2 regions of the Paenibacillus sp. FSL H7-0323 genome follow, and region 2 is predicted to be linked to the other one. Evidence: a T-box and tRNA genes for the amino acid it is inferred to sense, from the RefSeq annotation. Region 2 holds a T-box; the other holds one or more tRNA genes.

Region 1 (7,226 bases), 160 kb from region 2:
GAACATTAAGGATGTAACCAACTCATTAGCATTCCATTTTGCCTTCAGAATACCAGGTATTGCCGAGAGCAACGCTCCTACAATTGAACCTGCAGCAATAGCTACCATCGGATGCAGCCAGCCGTCCAGCGTTAAATGAATAGCCAATACGGAAGTTACAACACCGGAGAAATAGAAAATCCCTTCAGCTCCCAGGTTGAACATATTGGCTCGAAACAACAAGGATACTGCCAACCCAGTGAACATGAGCGGAATTGCCATCTCAATCACATTACCAATATGACCTTTACTGGATAACGGCTCTAATAGGAATATACCAATCGTCTTCACAGGCTGATTACTGACCAAAGAGATGATCAGAAAGGCAATAGCGAGTGCAATAACGATTACCGCCGATGTCCGAATGTACTCAAAATATTTAACTTTAAACATGATTTACGGCCCTCCCGATGTGCTCCTCGTCCTGTCGATGAATCCCCAGCATATAAAGACCTAATTCTTCCTCACTAACCTTAGATGGCTCCTCGAAAAAGGCAACAATCTTACCCTCGTACATTACTAACAGACTATCGCTGATCTCCAAGATCTCATTCAAATCTGCCGACACTAGCAAAATCGCGCAATCGTCTGAACGTAATTCCAACAACTTTTGATGTATGAACTGGGCTGCGCCTATATCCACACCCCGTGTCGGCTGTTCTGCAATAAGCAGCTGCGGTTCAGTCGAACACTCTCTAGCTACGACTACCTTCTGCATGTTACCACCTGACAACATTCCTATGGGCTGAGAAGGTCCTGAACAGCGGACTTTAAATTCCTCTACAAGGGATACTGCTAGCTTGGCAATTCGTGAGCCATTCAAAAAAAGACCTTTATTCATTGCTTTTGTACGATACTGAGTAGATAGCAGATTATCAGCTATGCTTGCCTCACTAGCGATCCCTTGCCGCATCCGATCCTCCGGTATATAGGAAACGCCTAGCTTACGAATATCCAAAATATCCGATTCACGGATATCCTTTCCCTTCACTAGTACAGAACCCTGACTTGAGACACCTCTCAAGCTACCTGTAAGAGCTTCAATGAGCTGTGTCTGCCCGTTGCCTTCTACACCAGCAATCCCAACGATCTGCCCACCACGTACCGCAAAATTGATATCCGACAATAATGCTTTGCCATCTGCATCATTCACACCGAGTCCCTGCACCGTTAGTACTGGCTCACTAACAGCCAGAATCTCTTTGTCATATTTCAGCACGACATCTCTGCCGACCATTAACCGCGAGATTTCCTGTTCTGTCACATCCTGTGTTTGAAAAACACCTTCACTACGGCCGCTGCGCATAATCGTAATTCTGTCGCAAATCGCTTTGACTTCCTTTAATTTGTGCGAAATAAAAACTATCGTATGGCCCTGTTCCCTTAATTGCTTAAGCTCGCGGAACAATTCCTCTGTTTCCTGTGGAGTCAACACCGCAGTTGGCTCATCAAGCACCAGAATTTTAGCACCACGCAGCAGCGCCTTAAGAATCTCAACCTTTTGTTTCATCCCAACTGTAAGATCCTCTACTTTTGCCTTTGGATCCACGGCCAGATTGTATTTCCTTGCGGTCTCTTCCGTCATGCGCACTGCCTCGGCATAATTAATGCCAACTCCTCTGCGCGGCTCCATACCCAGCACCATATTCTCTGCCACCGTAAAAGAAGGTACCAACATGAAATGCTGGTGGACCATGCCGATGCCTCTATCAATGGCGTCCTGAGCGGATTGCAGCTTTACTTTTTCACCCTTGATATAGATCTCGCCTTCACTTGGCTCTTCCATGCCGAACATAATCTTCATTAAAGTCGATTTACCTGCACCGTTCTCACCTGCAATCGCATGTATTTCTCCCTCACGTAAAGAAAAATGCACGTCTTTATTTGCAACGACGCCATTGGGATATACCTTGGTAATTCCCCGCATTTCCAGCAGAGCTGTGTACATAGGTCTCAACGCCTTTCAACTTGGAGGTCTGCAAAAATATACAGCTGGAATTCCCCTGACTAGAAGAATCTCCAACTGTAGGTTTATCTCTATAGAGCTGATCTTAAGATTTAAAGCTTAAGGCTTAACTGCGTTACGAATAGCTTCTACCTCTGCGGTTTCCATCCCCATCGCATTATCCACTTTAATTTCTTTATTGATCAGCTTTTGCTTCACTTCTTCAACCTTGGCCTGAAGATCAGCCGGGAATACATTTTTATAAATATCATTCTCAGCAATACCTACACCATCATCTACAAAGCTCAATACATCACGTTTGCCCATTTCTAGCGTACCCTCTTGCAATCTCTTCACTGCACCTAGAATAGCCGTATCAATCTTTTTAATAGATGAAGTAACGATTAGATTTGCTTTTTCACTATCCGTATCGTTAATCAACATTGCCTGATCGGAGTCTACACCAATTGCATATTTTTTCTTCTCTTTAGCTGCGTCAAAGATCCCAAGACCTGTACCCCCAGCCACGTTAAAAATAACATCCACACCGGAGTTATATTGAATTAGAGACAGCTCCTTACCTTTTGCCGGGTTAACAAAATCACCAGCGTACGACACAGCCACTTTTACATCAGGATCAACGTACTGAGCACCTTGAATGTAACCGACCAAGAAAGCATTAATCCCCGGAATATCCATACCGCCGACAAACCCAATCACATTCTCAGGGGTAGCATTCGGCATATCCGATTGTGTAGCTAATGCTGCTACGGCACCTGCCAAGAAAGATACTTCATTTGTCGCATAAGACATGTTGTACATGTTATCTGGTGCTTCATCGATGTCGGTATCATAATTAATGAATTTTTTGTCTGGATACAATTCTGCCGTTGCATTAAACATCTCTGTAATTTCAGAACCGCCAGAAATAATTACATCCCAATCCTCGGAAGCGATATCGTTAAATGTAGGCTCCCATTTCGTTTTATCAACGCCCATTTCAACAACCTTTGTTTCTGCACCAAGTTCATCCTTAACCTTTTGCAAGCCGTTATTAGCGGAATCAAAAAATGATTTATCCCCAAGTGTCCCCGGAATCAGCAATACAACCTTGAGTTTATCCCCTGCACCTGTTTCTCCACCCTCAGCAGCGTTTGATCCAGTATTCGCAGAAGAACCGTTATTGGACGTGTTATTCCCACATGCTGTGACCAGAACCATCACCATTAATAACAACAAAGAAAGAACTTTTTTATTCATTACTCTATTCCACCCCTAATTTTAGTTGGTTAGTAATCCGCAGAATCCCATCTTCACCCATTGTATAATTCACGGTTCAAATGGAAATTCTCTTTTTTCCAAATAAAGTATTATTAAAAGTAATAAATTTAACGTTTAGGCTCAAAAATAGCAATAAAAATACCATTATTATTAATAATCCGCTTTATTTCCGAACGAGATGGCCAGTCAGGTTGCGAACTTTCGGATTTATTGATACGATCATAACAAATATTATTAAAAATAATTATATGATTTCGGTCATTGTTTTGTACGATTCGGCTAAAACATAAGTATTGGAGGATCATCATGGATCGTGTTCTATATATTGTAAGTGCCACACATGAGCTAAATACTTATATCCCTCCACACCAGCATGAATGCTACGAACTAGTCTATTATTTACAGGGGGTAGGGACAACCAATGTTGGCCCACGAAGTTACCATTTTCGCTCCTCTTCTTTCGCGCTTGTGCCACCCAATCATAAACATGACGAGCACCACCGTGAGGATGCAAATGTATTATTTGTAGGCTTCCACTCGGAACACCCTAATATGAGTAATCTGCTCGGCGTATATGAAGATGATAAAGATCAGACCGTTCTTCAAATCCTGCTGCGAATGAAAGCAGAGTTTACACGCAAGCAAGACGGATTCTCTGAGCTTCTAAACCTACAAATGAGCGAGATTACCGTCCATCTTATGAGGCTTCTTAGTGCCTCTGGATATCAATCCCCAACAGAAGATCGAGTACAATATGTCCTTAATTATATGAATGAGCATTATCGCCATAAATTGTCCGTCGAAACACTATCAGAAATGTCCGGATATAGTTACGATCGTTTTCGCCATCTATTTAAAGAACGTTTCGGGTCTTCACCCCTGCGGTATTTGCTGTTAAAACGCCTGGATTATGCAAAATCTCTATTACGTCATACTCAGATGCAAATCTCTGAAGTATCCGCTGCTGCAGGTTTTGTGAACGATGCCCAATTCTGCAATATGTTTAAACGAGAAATAGGTCTTACTCCGCGAGCATTCCGCATTAATAATCAATCAGGTTAATCACTAATCAGATTAAAAAAAGCCGTTGAAATAGAGAGACTCTCTATTCAACGGCTTACTGCTGTAAACCCAAGGACATAAAGAAAAAAGGTTTGTAAGACTGCTTATAAAAGCATTCTTACAAACCTTTTTAAGATACCGGCGAGAGGACTCGAACCTCCACGGTTTCCCACTCGATTTTGAGTCGAGCGCGTCTGCCATTCCGCCACGCCGGCACATATGAACTAAATGGAGGCGCCACCCAGATTTGAACTGGGGATAAAGCTTTTGCAGAGCTTTGCCTTACCACTTGGCTATGGCGCCATGAAAACTTGGAGCGGACGACGGGAATCGAACCCGCGACCCTCGCCTTGGCAAGGCGATGCTCTACCGCTGAGCCACGTCCGCATAAAATGGCTGGGGATATAGGATTCGAACCTATGAGTGACGGAGTCAAAGTCCGTTGCCTTACCGCTTGGCTAATCCCCAATAACATTTTAAAGTAAAATGGGGCGACTGATGGGTCTCGAACCCACGAATGCCGGAACCACAATCCGGTGCGTTAACCCCTTCGCCACAGTCGCCATATTAAGTTGATATTGTTGCCATTATTCATTTTAAAGTAAATGGGGCGGCCGATGGGTCTCGAACCCACGAATGCCGGAACCACAATCCGGTGCGTTAACCCCTTCGCCACGGCCGCCATATTAAACTTTAGAAAGAACTTGGCAGGGGCAGCAGGAATTGAACCCACACCAACGGTTTTGGAGACCGTTGTTCTACCTTTAAACTATGCCCCTAAAAACTGGTGGAGGATGATGGATTCGAACCACCGAACACTCACGTGAGCAGATTTACAGTCTGATGCGTTTGGCCACTTCGCTAATCCTCCAAGGATGGTGCCGGCGAGAGGACTTGAACCCCCAACCTACTGATTACAAGTCAGTTGCTCTACCAATTGAGCTACACCGGCATGGCACTCATTCTTTTGTGATGATAAATGGTGGCTCGGGACGGAATCGAACCGCCGACACGAGGATTTTCAGTCCTCTGCTCTACCGACTGAGCTACCGAGCCATGATGAAAATGGCGGAACCGACGGGATTCGAACCCGCGATCTCCTGCGTGACAGGCAGGCATGTTAGGCCAACTACACCACGGTTCCAAAAGATATAATTGCTTAAGTTAATTGGTTGCGGGGGCAGGATTTGAACCTGCGGCCTTCGGGTTATGAGCCCGACGAGCTACCGGGCTGCTCCACCCCGCGTCAGTAAGAAAGTGTTATGGTGGAGGCTGAGGGGATCGAACCCCCGACCCTCTGCTTGTAAGGCAGATGCTCTCCCAGCTGAGCTAAGCCTCCATAAACAACAATTGTTATTGTACCAAAGTCCACTAGGATAAATCAAGTGAAAATTTGGTGACCCGTATGGGATTCGAACCCATGTTACCTCCGTGAAAGGGAGGTGTCTTAACCCCTTGACCAACGGGCCATACTAATTAAAAATTTGTGGCGGAGAGAGAGGGATTCGAACCCTCGAGACGCTTGTGGCGCCTACACGATTTCCAATCGTGCTCCTTCGGCCAAACTCGGACACCTCTCCATATGGCTCCCCGAACAGGACTCGAACCTGTGACAACTCGATTAACAGTCGAGTGCTCTACCAACTGAGCTATCAGGGAATATTCATACCAGGCTTGATGCCTGAAAACTGAATCCGAAACGAATTTGCATTCTAAGTATAGGATAAGCCCTCGACCGATTAGTATTGGTCAGCTCCATGCATTGCTGCACTTCCACCTCCAACCTATCTACCTCGTCGTCTTCAAGGGGTCTTACTAATTGGGAAATCTCATCTTGAGGGGGGCTTCACGCTTAGATGCTTTCAGCGCTTATCCCGTCCGTACGTAGCTACCCAGCCATGCTCCTGGCGGAACAACTGGTGCACCAGCGGTACGTCCATCCCGGTCCTCTCGTACTAAGGACAGCTCCTCTCAAATTTCCTGCGCCCACGACAGATAGGGACCGAACTGTCTCACGACGTTCTGAACCCAGCTCGCGTACCGCTTTAATGGGCGAACAGCCCAACCCTTGGGACCTACTTCAGCCCCAGGATGCGATGAGCCGACATCGAGGTGCCAAACCTCCCCGTCGATGTGGACTCTTGGGGGAGATAAGCCTGTTATCCCCAGGGTAGCTTTTATCCGTTGAGCGATGGCCCTTCCATGCGGTACCACCGGATCACTAAGTCCGACTTTCGTCCCTGCTCGACTTGTAGGTCTCGCAGTCAAGCTCCCTTATGCCTTTGCACTCTGCGAATGATTTCCAACCATTCTGAGGGAACCTTGGAACGCCTCCGTTACTCTTTAGGAGGCGACCGCCCCAGTCAAACTGCCCGCCTGACACGGTCCCCGTACCCGGTAAGGGTACTAGGTTAGAACCTAGATACGATCAGGGTGGTATCCCAACGGCGCCTCCACCGAAGCTTGCGCTCCGATTTCTACGGCTCCCACCTATCCTGTACAGATCGTACCCAAATTCAATATCAAGCTGCAGTAAAGCTCCATGGGGTCTTTCCGTCTTGTCGCGGGTAACCTGCATCTTCACAGGTATTAAAATTTCACCGGATCTCTCGTTGAGACAGCGCCCAAGTCGTTACGCCATTCGTGCGGGTCAGAATTTACCTGACAAGGAATTTCGCTACCTTAGGACCGTTATAGTTACGGCCGCCGTTTACTGGGGCTTCGGTTCATAGCTTCGGGTTACCCCTAACCACTCCCCTTAACCTTCCAGCACCGGGCAGGCGTCAGCCCGTATACTTCGCCTTGCGGCTTCGCACAGACCTGTGTTTTTGCTAAACAGTCGCTTGGGCCTTTTCACTGCGGCCCCCTCGTGCTATTCACACTACCGGGGCACCCCTTC
Region 2 (7,226 bases):
TTAGGCTCACAAGCTCCTGATGCCGATACCGCATTAAGACTAAAGGACAATGCAATATATATTCGTAATCACCGGGGAATCACACACTCCTTGCCTTTTCTAATTTTGTGGCCCGCTCTGATTGCCCTAGTCTTAGGGCCTCTGTTTGGATTTACTGATTTGGCAGCTTTAAGCCATGTTGCACTCTGGGGTTTCATAGGCGTAGGCGTGCACGTCTTCTCTGATCTGTTTAACACCTATGGAACCCAGGCCGCCCGTCCATTTACTGAGAAATGGATTGCCTGGAATATCATCCACATTTTCGATCCATTTATTTTTGGCAGCCATATCGCAGCTATTCTACTCTGGATCACTGGGATTGTGCCGCCCAAACCTTTATTTATTACGCTTTATGCCTGTACCATTCTTTATTATATTTGGAGAACGGTTGTTCATGCCCGCCTTACACGAAACATCAAGCTTAAAGATATACACCATAATGCTGGTGAACGTTATATTGTAATCCCTACAATTTCACTTAAACGCTGGAACGTAGTTAAAGTGAAAAAAGACGGCAGCTATGACGTTGGACAGCTACTGAACAACCGCCTGGAATGGTTCAAACATGCGGTCTGCTCGAATCATCCCGCTGTGGAAATATCCAAGTCGCATCCAGATATTCAGTCCTTTCTATATTTCACCTCTTATGCGGTTGCCGAAGTGGAGGAGCTTCCTTCAGGATATATGGTGCGTTGGGGAGACGTTCGTTATTTACACCGCAAACAATACCCTTTTGTGGCTGTATTAGTTATGGATAACCAATATAAACCTTTAAATACTTATGTAGGCTGGCTTAGCAGTGATAAGCTCGACAAACGATTCTCCATCGACCCTGGTTCTTTACGATGAAACTGTAGACTTACTGAGAGATCTATTCTATAATCACAAAAAATCCCGGAGTATTTTATAATACTCCGGGATTCATTTTAGCAGACACGGAAAGGAAGGCTCTTAATGGGTAAAGGACTCTCACTTTGGTTCGCTTGTTCTTCTATTCTTATTCTCACTGCCGCTTCAATCGCGATCAGCTATAGCTTCTGGCTGGCACTTCTGCTTGGTTTTCTTTGCGTAATGAATATTGGCTGGGGATTTATCCTCAAAGCCAGAATTAGACGCAAACAGGAAAGCTTAAGCTCTGACTAAGATTAACGAGCTGGCAGAAAGCCCATCCGCTCTTTTACGCCATTCAACGTCTCAGCTGCAACAATACGTGCGCGTTCAGCACCTTCGGCAAGAATATCAGTGATCGCACCTGAACTGCGAATTTCATGATATCTTTGTTGCAAAGGCTCAAGTGTGGATACAACCACTTCCCCAAGATCCTTCTTAAAGCCACCATACATTTGTCCCTCATAACGATCGGCAATTTGCTGAAGGGACATTCCAGAACATTCCGAGTAAATACTCATCAAGTTACTGATCTCTGGCTTGTTAGCCGGATCAAAGATCACTTCACGTCCAGAATCAGTCGTTGCGCGGCTGATTTTTTTACGGATCACATCCGGCGAATCCAACAGGGCAATATAGCTGCCTGCATTCGGGCTGCTCTTGCTCATTTTTTTAGTGCCATCATCCAGAGACATAATGCGTGCGCCCACTTCAGGGATATACGGTTCAGGAATCGTAAAGAATTCGCCAAAACGGTTATTGAATCGGCCAGCTAAATCACGGGTCAACTCCAAGTGCTGCTTCTGATCTTCACCTACTGGCACAAGATCCGCATTATAAACAAGAATATCTGCTGCCATTAAAGAAGGATATACGAATAGGCCCGCGCCAACCGAATCCTTACCTGATGATTTATCTTTGAACTGTGTCATACGCTCAAGCTCGCCCATTGCCGTCAGCGTAGTCATGATCCAGCCCAATTCCGCATGCTGAGGCACATGAGACTGCATATATACATTCGAACGCACAGGATCAATTCCTGCCGCGATAAAGAGTGCAGCTACAGCTTCAGACTGCTCACGCAGTGCCGCAGGATCTTGAGCAACGGTGATCGCATGCATATCGACAACCATAAAGAAACATTGATGATCGTCTTGCAGCTTCACAAAATTTTTCAGCGCTCCGATATAGTTACCCAAAGTTAGAGAACCGCTCGGTTGTATGCCTGACATTACTTTTTTCAACATAATATAGACCTCCGTTAGATGTAATTTCCGATTTCCGAGAACGCAAAAAAAGCCTCATCCGCAAGGGACGTGAGACCGTGGTGCCACCCTTATTCGCTGCTTAACCTTTGTATAGTCAAAGGGAAACAGCCTTAGTCTTCCGTTAACGGGGAAGATCCGGCCGGTCTACTAGGGCATCTTGCTCCCGTTCAAGCGCGGCGCTCAGGGGTCCATTCATCAGGAGTGTCCTACCGGTTCGCATCAACCACCGGCTTTCTGAAGGTGCATTTCCTGTCTACTTGTCCCCGTCATCACATTCTCATCATAATTTAATGCCTTCATCATAGAACCATAAAGAGAAGTTGTCAAATCACTTAACCACTTCCGCATAAATCTGTTATGATAAGGTTATCCATGTTCTATTCGATTACAGTTACGATAAAGGAGCATATCTCATGAAACAGGTGACCAAAGGGCAGTGGGGCGGTTATGATACTTATATTTTGCACAGCCGCGAACTGGAAGTCACGCTTTTGCCGCGACTAGGAAACAACGTGATTTCATTGTTTGATGTAAAAGAACAACGGGAAATTCTGCGGCGGCCTGATGAAAGCGATCAAGCTTTCTTTATGCAAAAACCTTACCATTTTGGCATCCCGCTCTTAATTCCACCCGGAAGAATTCGTAAAGGAAAATTTCAATTCGAGGGTACAAGTTATCAATTTGACCAGAATACCGCTGGTGACAATCATATCCATGGTCTACACCGGACTCAATCCTGGTGTGTCAGCGATATTGAAGAAGACGAGGACGGTTGTGCAGTCACTACTGAATTCCTTACTGAAGATGATCCGCACTGGATGGAGCAATTTCCCATTCCACTCAAATTCGAAATGACATTCAGGCTTCAGGATTCCCGGCTCAGCCAGACTTTAAAGGTTACAAATCTCGGCGATCATCGTATTCCCTTTGGGATCGGTTATCACACCTGGTTTATGATCGATGGAGAACCTGAACGCTGGAATCTCAAGCTGCCCGTAAACAGCATTTATGAACTAAACGATGAATTGCTCCCTAGCGGCAATCTAATTCCACTTGGTGATCTAGATTCACTAAACTCTGGAATCAACCTCCAGGGAACTAATTTTGATACTGCTCTACGTATTGGTGACAAGCAGCCCGTAGAAGCCTTGCTATTACGCGATGATGGTTATGGTCTTCGTTATACAGCTGACGAGAATCATTTCCGCCACTGGGTCCTGTATACCAAAGGGCCGGCCGATCAATTTCTGTGCATCGAACCTTACACCTGGCTCCCGGATGCTCCTAACGTTTCCGATGACCCTTCCTTCACGGGCTTGCTGAAGGTAGAACCAGGTCAAAGTCTTGAGCTGTCCACTATGCTGGAAATGATCTATCCCGAGAATTAAAGCAGATATACATTATATCGGTCTTCCCTTGCGTTTACGTAAGAGAAGGCCGATTTTTTGTGCGAGCTTAGTTATTTGGGCTTTCTACCCTTACTTTTAATCGACTAATAATTACCATCCTTAAAACCTTTCGATAGCATGCATGAATTAGCCTCTTAGCGCTCATACTATCTTCACAACGGGCGAAGGAGGTGACACACATGGGTCAAGCAGGTCAAGGTCGTAGCAGCCGTTCCAATAACCTTGTAGTTCCTCAAGCAAATGCAGCGTTGCAACAATTGAAATATGAAGCAGCACAAGAGCTTGGAGTAACGATCCCAGCTGACGGTTATTACGGGAACTACACTTCCCGCGAAACTGGTTCTTTGGGAGGTTACATCACTAAACGTCTAGTACAACTGGCAGAACAACAACTGTCCGGTCGTCAGTAACATCGTTATCTTAAGTGTTTTATCCGGCAGAGGTCTTAAAAAGCCTATTGCCGACTAGCTTTCAAACCTCTCACACTTCTTCTAGAAGCTGTGGGGGGTTTTTCTAATTTATAGCCTATAGTCCCAGCTGCAAACAATTTTTATGTAAAACGTTTAACTTAAAAATTGATCAGCACTCTCGGCGTAAGCATTACGGGGAGATCGAATCATCAGATTCGCCATATTATAATTAGACTCCAGCGTAGCATCTACGATTAGCTTGCCCTGTCTTATAGCGAATTCATAGCTGATCTCACCATGAGTCCAACGGCGTTTGTATTTCAGACTCTCCAGTGCCATTAGACGAAAAGAAGACAGCTGGCTCTCCGTTATTCCTTCCTTCACTTCTGTGAATCCACCCCCCCGACCGGCTAAAGGATGATGACGTATGCCGAATTTGCCAATGGTATTATTTCGTATTTGCACAAATACCGTACCGGAAGATAGTCCTGACAATTCCTCTTGCAGTTCCCTAAACACCAAATCCATCTGTCTTGCTAATGATAGCTGTTCTGTCTTAAGCATATCTTTCCTCCTAAAAGTTTTGTGAGCTTAGCTACTTCGAGTTTACTTCGTCTTATAAATCGAACCCTAAATATTTGGGCTAAGGGTCCGTCGCTACTGCGGGGAATGTTTGGACTTCCAGCCGCTGTTGTCTCCAAATTTCTTGAATTCTTACGCGTATAGCGGGTGAAATTCGGAGACAAAGGCAGTCGCTCCCGCTCTTACAGTTCCAAAATTCCCCTCCGCCACTCCTTCCCCTTTTCCCAAGTTTCTGGTTCGATTTATATCGTTTTGTGAGCTTAGCTACTTCGAGTTTACTTCGTACAAATCGGCTTAGTAAGCGCTTACTTAAGCTTTTTGAGCTGAGCTCATTTGTCTTCCATGCAAGCCTTTTATAAGGCTCAAGGCTCATTATAGACCCCTTAAATACGTCAAACAACATTATTCTACAAAATTGGGTTATTATCCCTAGTAATGCGCAAAATTCATGGATCATTCGTATATTAATTTTTATAAACCGGGGGTTTTCGACATTTAAGCATTAAAAAAAGACCCCTTAACCGGGGTCTTTGCGTGTTCACACTGAAATTCCGTTATTTTTTGTGTCCTGAAATTTGTCTTATTTTAGACATTTCACGCTAAATGCTCTGTCATCTCCAAGAACTCGTTAATATCAGCCACGATCAGATCTGTAGCTCCTTGCCAGAAATCCGGTTTTGTCAGATCCACACCCAAATGTTTGAGCACCAAATCCTCCAATGTCATCACGCCGGTATCCTGCAACAAGCTATCGTATTTGTCTGCAAAGGAAGCTCCCTCTTGTAATGCCAGACGATATAAGCCTGTACTGAACATATAACCAACGGTGTACGGGAAATTATAGAAAGGTACATCTGTGATATAGAAATGCAGCTTCGACGCCCAGAAGTGAGGATGGTATTCAGAAAGCACACCACAGAAAGCTTCTTTCTGTGCTTCCACCATCAGAGCGGACAGTTCCTCAGCATTTACAAGACCTTCCTTACGTTTCTCATAAAAGCGAGTCTCGAACAAGAATCGAGCGTGAATGTTCATAAAGAATGCCACACTGTTCTGTATCTTCGTTTCAAGCAGAGCCAGCTTCTCCTCTGCATTGCCCGCAGCTTTAACCTGAGCATCAGATACAATCACTTCTGCAAAGGTTGAAGCGGTCTCTGCAACGTTCATTGCATAATTCTGATTAAATACAGGTTGATCATCAAGCAGGTAGGAATGATAAGCATGTCCCAGCTCATGGGCCAATGTTGAAACATTGGAAGGTGTGCCGCTGTAAGTCATGAATATCCGTGATTCTTTACTCTCAGGGAAGGAAGTACAGAATCCACCAGGGCGTTTGCCATTACGATCCTCAACCTCGATCCAGTTATTATCAAAGGCACGCTCTGCAAACTCAGCCATCTTAGGACTAAATTTACGGAACTGTGTGACGATATCCTTCGCAGCTTGATCATAAGGGATCTTGCCGGAGGATTTGCCTACAGGAGCTTCGACATCGACCCATGAGAGAGAATCCAGCCCCAGCAGCTTGGCTTTACGCTGAAGGTAGGACACAAGTACAGGTTTGCTATTCGTAATCACGTCCCACATCGTATTTAAGGTGTCCTGTGTCATACGATTGATGCTGAGCGGATCTTTCAGAACATCGTCCCAGCCTCTGCCCTTATAGAGCTTCAGGCGGAAGCCTGCTAAGTGATTTAAGGTATCCGCGCAATTATCTGCCGCTTCAGTCCAAGCCTCTTCCCATTTATGGAACATCGTTTGACGCACTTTTGGATCTGGATCATCCAGCTTATTAAAAGCTTGGCCAGCAGATAGCAGCTTTGTTCCTTCTTCATCCTCAAATGGGATCTTGATCGAGCTCACAATCGTATCATAGTGCCCGCTCCATCCATGATATCCGTCAACAGCTAATTCCAACGCTAAGCTTTCCAGCTCAGGGCTCATCTTCTCACGGGCCAAATCACGGCTCTCGCTCAGTACGAACGTTAAAGGAGCAATCTCTGGACGAGCCATCCACTCAGCCCATACCTTGTCCGTAGTCTGACGAAGTACATTGCTAAATTGCGAGCTGATCCCTTCGAATCCGGCGCGCATGCTTGTCACTTTGGCCGCCAGCCTTACCGCACCCTTGTCCATCTGATTCTGAGCGCCTAGACAGTCTGCGAAGGAAGTGACCTCCACAAGTCTTCCTGAACAGCTCTGAAGCAATGCTATAACCTCATCCAATGCTTTTGTAGACGCAACATCCGTTGGTGTCACAGCATCCTTCACAAAGCCTTGCAAGGATAAAATATCTTTTTCAAGCTTGCTCAAGAACCCTTCTAACTCTGCAGACGAAGAACCCCCCGGAAAAATAGTATCAAGTTCCCAAGTCAGTGATAACGGTTGTTTCATGTGTACTCACCATTCCTTTGCTTTCATTTGACTTTCTTTGTAATTGTCTTAACACCATGGTAAAGTGAATAACGATATCTGAACATTTATAGCCGATAAACTTTAGGAGGGCATCCATATGAAGCCACTACAAATTTCACCGGAAACAGCCATTACGTTATCCAAGCAACTAGGCGTTCCTTTGGAACACTTGATGCATATGCCCCAACATATTTTACTACAAAAAATAGCGGAGC

The links. The T-box of region 2 lies ahead of trpS (tryptophan--tRNA ligase). A T-box ahead of a tRNA ligase gene usually reads a tRNA of that ligase, here a tRNA-Trp.
Region 1: it has a tRNA-Trp gene. The T-box ahead of trpS (tryptophan--tRNA ligase) is inferred to sense a tRNA for this amino acid. The anticodon was not compared.

What each region holds. Positions count from the first base shown of each region.
Region 1 is NZ_JBBODB010000001.1:3,992,146-3,999,371, forward strand. It holds gene MHH89_RS18005 (ABC transporter permease) at 1-432, opposite strand, end outside; gene MHH89_RS18010 (ABC transporter ATP-binding protein) at 425-1,987, opposite strand; gene MHH89_RS18015 (BMP family ABC transporter substrate-binding protein) at 2,105-3,244, opposite strand; gene MHH89_RS18020 (AraC family transcriptional regulator) at 3,572-4,327, shown strand; tRNA gene MHH89_RS18025 (tRNA-Leu) at 4,464-4,542, opposite strand; tRNA gene MHH89_RS18030 (tRNA-Cys) at 4,557-4,630, opposite strand; tRNA gene MHH89_RS18035 (tRNA-Gly) at 4,640-4,714, opposite strand; tRNA gene MHH89_RS18040 (tRNA-Gln) at 4,721-4,795, opposite strand; tRNA gene MHH89_RS18045 (tRNA-His) at 4,815-4,890, opposite strand; tRNA gene MHH89_RS18050 (tRNA-His) at 4,934-5,009, opposite strand; tRNA gene MHH89_RS18055 (tRNA-Trp) at 5,033-5,106, opposite strand; tRNA gene MHH89_RS18060 (tRNA-Tyr) at 5,113-5,198, opposite strand; tRNA gene MHH89_RS18065 (tRNA-Thr) at 5,204-5,279, opposite strand; tRNA gene MHH89_RS18070 (tRNA-Phe) at 5,308-5,383, opposite strand; tRNA gene MHH89_RS18075 (tRNA-Asp) at 5,394-5,471, opposite strand; tRNA gene MHH89_RS18080 (tRNA-Met) at 5,497-5,573, opposite strand; tRNA gene MHH89_RS18085 (tRNA-Val) at 5,591-5,666, opposite strand; tRNA gene MHH89_RS18090 (tRNA-Glu) at 5,722-5,796, opposite strand; tRNA gene MHH89_RS18095 (tRNA-Ser) at 5,815-5,907, opposite strand; tRNA gene MHH89_RS18100 (tRNA-Asn) at 5,911-5,986, opposite strand; rRNA gene MHH89_RS18105 (23S ribosomal RNA) at 6,047-7,226, opposite strand, start outside.
Region 2 is NZ_JBBODB010000001.1:3,827,864-3,835,089, forward strand. It holds gene MHH89_RS17370 (metal-dependent hydrolase) at 1-888, shown strand, start outside; gene MHH89_RS17375 (hypothetical protein) at 994-1,182, shown strand; gene trpS (tryptophan--tRNA ligase) at 1,185-2,171, opposite strand; T-box leader at 2,235-2,474, opposite strand; gene MHH89_RS17385 (aldose 1-epimerase) at 2,609-3,583, shown strand; gene MHH89_RS17390 (alpha/beta-type small acid-soluble spore protein) at 3,784-4,014, shown strand; gene MHH89_RS17395 (O-methyltransferase) at 4,168-4,578, opposite strand; gene MHH89_RS17400 (M3 family oligoendopeptidase) at 5,191-6,990, opposite strand; gene MHH89_RS17405 (YycC family protein) at 7,109-7,226, shown strand, end outside.